Regions from separate parts of the Hominimerdicola alba 7 genome, predicted to be linked through region 1. Evidence: riboswitches for the same ligand, from Rfam matches in the RefSeq annotation. Region 1 holds a riboswitch; each other region holds the start of a gene.

Region 1 (2,275 bases):
GAAAAACTTCTTCGCCGGCAGTGTCACATTGTACAAGTTCTACCACATTACGTGCCCCTGTGAAAAGCCCGTCACTCTTTGCAGTAGCATTAGCACGAAGCTTCGTGCCGGAAATATCTCCGCTAAAGTGATATTCAAAATAGTTCACCTGCCCCTTTGTCAGCGTGATATCATCACTGCCTTTGCCGACAACGCTTCCGTCTTCCTAATATGCGATCAGAGAAGCTGAGATCGAAACATCCTGTTTTGCCTGTATCTTGTGAACTATCACCGTGTTCACGATAGAATTTATCCAGCTTGCTGCATCGATTATTTCGTAATACTTATTGCTCTCATAAGCATTAGGCGTGTCTTCTTCGGGTTCTTCATTAGTTTCGGGAAGATTTTCCGCTGTGATTGTATATTCGTCCTCAACTGCATTTTCAACCATATCGTACCTGATTATCCACGATTGATCGACAAGTTCAGCGTTTGTTATCCTGACTGTCAGAACATCACCGACTTGAACATTCGGGTCATCCGGTGAAACAAAATTAAGATGAATACCAGCCCAGATATTGTAACCGTATATTGATTCCGGATGAAGTTCCTGAGCTATAATACTTACAGTTTTTCCGTTAAGATCATCGCCCGAATTAAGAGCAGCTTCAAATGCTTCCTCATCACCGTAGTCAAGGTGAACTCTGTCCTGTGTCGGTTCTGTTTCGGATATTTTGGCAGACGTCGTTTCTTTTGGGGCTTCAGTCTCGATTTCTTCCTTTTCAGAAGTTTCAGCTGCTTCTGTAATAACAGCCGATGTTTCGGCACTAGTCGGTTTTTCCTTGGTCTGATTACCTTCTGTTGTTCCGCAGGCAGTAAATGTCAGGTAAACAGCTGCTGTAAAAGCGATAAATCTTGCGATGTTTTTCATAGTCATTCCTCCGTCCTTTGTATTTACTTGTCTTTTTATTCTGTCTTTGATTTCTTAGAAGACGCTGTATATAGAAGTAAAAGCAGAAGTCAAAACAAATGAAAAAAACCTTTTCTTCAACATAATAAGACCGACCTCCTTTTTTACATAAACAAAAAAGCAATGCGACAACGCATTGCTTAACTGTCAACCATTTTTCATGCACAACTGCATGGCAACCGGCTGTCATACCTTTCGGCTTAGACCCTTGGCTTTGCGTCACTGCTTTTCAGTAGTTTTGCTTTTTTACTATTAATTATATTATACCTTTTTATTGATTCATTGTCAATATTATTAACTATATTAGAAAATCAGACGAATAATTTCTACCATTTTCACAAAAGATAAGGTATAGAATTAACAAAACAATAAAAGGTTTTAAGCTTTTTATAAAGAATACAAATAAAATTCCCCACTAGAATAAATCGAGAAGGGGAAAATCAAACTATGTCTAAAGACAACACACTTTAATAAATCTCATCAAGCTTTGTCATAGCAGTCTTTTTCTGTTCCTCTATAACATGATAATAGAACTTCATCGTTATCGAAATGTCAGAATGCCCTAGGATTTCGAGTCAATCCCAAATTCTGTGTAAACGCAAAATAGTGCAATAGAAAAGTGTATGATGAGACCGATTGTGAAAGCAGTCGGTCTTATCAGCATATTAGCACATGATTATATGATTGTCAAGATAAAAGTATTATTCGGGTATTCTGTCTCCGTAATAGATCACAAGCTGAGCATAGATACTGCTCCAGTCCTGACGACGCCCAGTCCACTTTTTCGTGATGTCCTTCATAGCCAGATACAGCATCTTGAAAAGGCTGTCATCTGTAGGAAATACGGATTTTGTTTTGGTCACTTTCCTAAGCTGACGGTTGAATCCTTCGATTGCATTGGTGGTATAGATCAGCTTCCGAAGCTCCTGCGGGAACTTGAAATATGTGCTGAGATTAGGCCAGTTTTCGTACCATGACTTTGAGATCTTGGGATATTTGCTGTCCCAGACAGCGGCAAATTCGTCCAGAGCGTCCAGAGCAGCTTCTTCAGTGGCGGCAGTATAGACCTTTTTCAGGTCGGTCATAAGCGCCTTGATATCCTTGTAGGAGACATATTTGCTTGAATTCCTGAGCTGATGAATGATACAGTTCTGGATATCAGTTTTCGGAAATACAGCCTCTATCGCCTGAGAAAAACCTGTCAGGTTATCAGTGCAGGCGATAAGAATATCATCAACGCCTCTGTTACGCAGACTATTCAGAACGCCTGCCCAGAATTTGGCACTTTCATTTTCGCCTACCCACATACCGAGAACGTCCTTCCTG
Region 2 (2,275 bases), on a different replicon from region 1:
AGATCGGCAGCACGATCAACCGTCCTGTATTGGTGTCTGCAATCGAGGAAAATACCGCACGAAACGGCAATAAATTTGTGAGAGTATCGCTGAAAGACGGCTTTTCGGAAGTCACGGCTATGATGTTCGATACCTCGGAAGAGAGTCTTGCGTCTCTCGGTATCAGGCAGGACACGATAGCTGATGCAGAGATATCTGTTTCTGAGTATCAGGGATCAAAGAGCTTCAAAATAGTGCAGATCAGACCGACAGCAGACAGCACACTTACGGTCAATGACTTCACTAAGCTCCCACCCGTGGACTTAGACCTGATGTATACCGAAATATGCAGTCTGATCGAAAGCTCTTCAAACGACTATGATGGCAAATATACGCCGTTGTCCGATCTTACGTTGAAGATACTGACAAAGTATAAAGATAGTTTTATGACTTCCTCGGCCGCTGTATCTATGCATCACAATCTCAGGGGTGGTCTGCTGTACCACTCTTATCGTATGGTCAAGGCTGCCGATGCACTCTGTGGAGTATATACGAACCTTGACCGTGAGCTGCTTCTCTGTGGTACAGCCCTGCACGATATAGGCAAAGTATGGGAATATAAGACCTCGATCAGCGGTGATGCTGAGTTTACGGCAAGCGGAGTGCTGTTAGGTCACTTATATATGGGAGCTTCGCTTATCAAAGGCTTTGCGTCGGACGGAAACTACAACAAAGAAAAAGTTCAGCTTTTGATCCACATGATACTTTCGCACCACGGTACGCAGGAGTGGGGGACAGTATCCTGTCCGGCTATTCCAGAAGCATTTGTTTTGCACTACATCGACAACATCGATGCGAAGATGTATATGTGTGAAGAGCATTATGAGAAGTTAGATCCGGGAGAAATCACAGAAAAGAAGCCGTTTGGACTAGACAATCGTCTATATAAGCCCAATTACTAAAACAAGAATGTAAAATGGCCTTTCATCAAAGTGCAATATTATAAATGGATAATTTGTGTGTAATACCAAATATATCTTTAAATAAGCAGGATACGTACAGATTCATTGACAATTACAAGTACATGGTATATAATAAAAATATATTATATCACAAAGGCAAAATTGCTGAAAGGCAGTGACGCAAAGCTAAGGGTCTAAGCTCGAAGAGTATGACAGCCGGTTGCATAGATTTTTGGTTTATAGCTGATTAAGGCAATGCTTTTGGCGTTGCCTTTTATTTTTATTAAAGGAGTGATCAACTATGGTAAAAACAGAATTAAGCTATAATCCATACTTAATGGAAACAGTAGTGAAATTCAATGATCAGCCACCTAAAATAAATAGTATTATAGAAAAATATCGTGATAAAAAACTTCAGGAATGGGTCGAATTACTCCCTCAGGTATTTCGTGATGAGATGAACGGTTATGGATTTGATTTTTATTTTTCAGGTACAGAGTCGGATTACGAACTAATAAAATCTTCATTTAGAAAAGCAGGGGTAACAGATAACGAAGTCGCATTCTTTTATAAAAACGAGCTAGAAGAACCAGTTATAAAAAACAAACGTATTTATGATGTTTTTTCATGGTTGGATGCGCATCCCAATCGTAGATTTGATTATAAGGCTTTTAAAGATGATAATAAAGAGGTACTCGATAGTCCATATTCATTTATAACGATAAATGGAAACAAAATATCCTCTATTTCACTTTGTGACGAGAAAATAGATATTGAAAATATAGATAATGTTAATGAACTGACAACCACAGATCTTACGAATACACCAATAGTAATGTTTATAGATTCTCACGATCTAAATCGCAACAAAAGAGACCTAAGATCAATAATATGCCGTGATGATATAAGCAGCAGACAACTCTTTTTCTGCATTAGTGCTGAATTAAACAGACCTCAGATCGAAAGGATAATCTCTGATCTTGGGATACATACCCCAAATATCATAAATGATGTTAATGATGCGGTCATAAGCGATTATTTTGAAGTATATCCGCTTACTGAATACATTACAAAAGTTCTTGGGATTTTAAAAGGTACTATCAGTAAGTTACAGGCGGATGTAGATGAGGAGAATGAAAAGAGTAAGATAGTAAATTCAGGTATACATAGGAAGATCGATTCACTTGAAAACGATATAAATACTCTAAAAAACGCTGATGATCTTTTCAATCAGCGTGATAATCTGATCATACCTACGGAATATGTATCTTCAATGAAATCATTTTTCTTCAAAATTTCCGAGTGGAGAAAGAAAAAGACAAAGACTACTAATA
Region 3 (2,275 bases), on a different replicon from region 1:
TCGAGGACGCTGTGCTGGAAGAAATGCAGAAGCGTATCGAACAGCTCAAAATCGCAAAGCGTGAGGACAGCAAGCCCGACACCGAAACGGAGAGTATCAAGACAGAGATCATTCACATTGACGGTGAGATCCAGAAGCTCATGGAAAAGCTCGCTGATGCGGACAGCGTACTTTTTGACTACATTCAGAAGCGTGTGAGCGCCCTGCACGAACAGAAATCGAAGCTTGATAAAAAATTGCAGACTATGTGCCGTAAGCGTAAAGCAATCGACACAAAGCCTTTGGAAGAACCTATGAAGCAGTGGGATAAACTGACGGTTCAGGAAAAGCACGATATAGCGGCAGCGATGATTGATGTCGTGCTTATATCCGATGAAACAGGTATTGAGGTGAAATTCAGCATTTGAAAAAATGCTGAATTTCGGTATTTTTTAGTGTTGATAAGGTGATGTGTTGGGCGTCTTTGTAGCAATAAATTTTGAAATTGGGGAGTTTCTCATATTCATCAAACCTTAATAACATTTTATATCCTAAAGCATAATCTCCAATATTTGTAACGCTATATGGTATAGTAATACTTGTCAGGCTTTTGCAGCCGCCAAAAGCACATTGCCCTATGCTAGTTATGCTATTGGGTAACGTTATGCTCTCCAGATTATCACAACCCCAAAAAGTATAGCCTTCTATTTTCTCTACACTTTCTGGAATAGTTATGCTTGTCAGGTATTCGCAATTATCAAAAGCATTTTCCCCTATACTCTTTACGCCATCGGGTATCGTTATGCTTTTAATTCCGGTATACCTAAAAGAATTTTCCCCTAAGCTAGTAACTTTTTTACCATCTATTTTATCAGGTATTATTATTTCTGCATCATAACCACTATATCCTGTGATACAAATCGTATCGCGATTAATCACTTCATATTCATAACCCTCATTAGTTTCCCAACTGTATACTGAAATCAATGAACTAAAATCCAATTTAGCCTTTGGAAATACTCCTCCAGTACCCAAAATCATAGTTATAGCAGCTGATAAGGCTAATACTTTCTTTTTCATAAAATCATCCTTTCTCAATCTGTTAAAACAAAAAGACAATGCGCCAAAACGCATTGCCTATAACCTACCTATCTATAGCAACCGGCTGTCATACCATACGGTTTAGACCCTTGGCTTTGCGTCACTGCTTTTCAGCAATTTTGCTTTTATATTTTCAGCTAATTGTAATACTGAATTATTATAACTAGCCTTATTATAATTATACAATGAAATCATGATATGTCAAGCAAACGAACATAAATAACCGTTTTTTAACAAAAAACTCTATTTTTACCATAAACAATGATTTGTTTTTAGGCAAATATAATACACTGAAATCTTTTTGTAGTTTATAAGTGATTTTGTGTCACGCGTGACACAAATTTCAAACAACTCCCCTCCCCCACAAAAAAAGAGCTGCACATCAACAGCCCTTTCCTATTAAGCTCCTTTAAAGCTTCCGTCCACACATCGGACAGTAATTGATCAAAAACACTCCTCTGGAAGGTATTCCATTCATACCGCAAAAAGCATTCTCAGGACAAGGCATACTTTCTACCTTTATCGTTCTGGCTTCACCTGTACTTCCGGCATCAACAAATACTTTCATTTCTGTAGTTTCTCCTATAAGGACTTCCCCACCGCTGCAGTAATCACATTTTTGGTTTTTCATTCATTTCTCCCTCTTTCTTATCGTCTTCTAGATAAACAGCCCATGTCCTTCTCATCATCGGGCAATTTTTCCTATAACTTTTCGCTTCAAATTTATCTGTAAGTTCTTTTGCAAAAAGTGCAGCACTTCTTTTATCAGAAAAAACAAAATTGTTATTAAGATTGGTCAGTTTGAAAAAATCAATGTTGTTCTGCAAGGCAGGCTTTGTTATTTTCGTTTTGAAATCAGTGTATCCGCCTTTTCTGAAATACTCTATCTGCGCTTCGTAAATGCAAAATTCCTGTTTGGGAATAGGATCGCCAGGAAGATAATACAGATGTTCACGAACTACATATACTGTACTTCCTGCTTCAATACCGTATTTTTTGCTTATATAATTGCTGCTTGAAAATTTTTCCATTAGTAATACCTCCGTTTTTACGTTTTTGAACTCCGAATTATCAGTAAATACACCTATAATCATTATATCTGATTTTTCGATATAATAACAAAAACTCCCCCGAACCATCGGGAGAGTATAAGATCAATTAACCTTAACGGGATCAATTCTAAAATATTTGTTCG

Evidence for each region. A riboswitch is a leader RNA that binds a small molecule or an ion and turns the genes downstream of it on or off. The one in region 1 is predicted to bind cyclic di-GMP.
Region 2: linked by a shared signal. The riboswitch ahead of RUMAL_RS17690 (hypothetical protein) and the one ahead of RUMAL_RS20635 (hypothetical protein) in region 1 are both predicted to bind cyclic di-GMP.
Region 3: linked by a shared signal. The riboswitch ahead of RUMAL_RS21030 (leucine-rich repeat domain-containing protein) and the one ahead of RUMAL_RS20635 (hypothetical protein) in region 1 are both predicted to bind cyclic di-GMP.

The regions. Positions count from the first base shown of each region.
Region 1 is NC_014833.1:1,556,328-1,558,602, reverse strand. It holds gene RUMAL_RS06890 (hypothetical protein) at 1-148, opposite strand, end outside; gene RUMAL_RS20635 (hypothetical protein) at 206-910, opposite strand; cyclic di-GMP riboswitch class I at 1,121-1,202, opposite strand; gene RUMAL_RS06880 (IS256 family transposase) at 1,651-2,275, opposite strand, start outside.
Region 2 is NC_014824.1:211,724-213,998, reverse strand. It holds gene RUMAL_RS21020 (3'-5' exoribonuclease YhaM family protein) at 1-941, shown strand, start outside; cyclic di-GMP riboswitch class I at 1,087-1,169, shown strand; gene RUMAL_RS17690 (hypothetical protein) at 1,243-2,275, shown strand, end outside.
Region 3 is NC_014824.1:268,706-270,980, reverse strand. It holds gene RUMAL_RS22625 (hypothetical protein) at 1-407, shown strand, start outside; gene RUMAL_RS21030 (leucine-rich repeat domain-containing protein) at 397-1,059, opposite strand; cyclic di-GMP riboswitch class I at 1,133-1,214, opposite strand; gene RUMAL_RS17920 (hypothetical protein) at 1,490-1,711, opposite strand; gene RUMAL_RS17915 (hypothetical protein) at 1,692-2,111, opposite strand; gene RUMAL_RS17910 (hypothetical protein) at 2,235-2,275, opposite strand, start outside.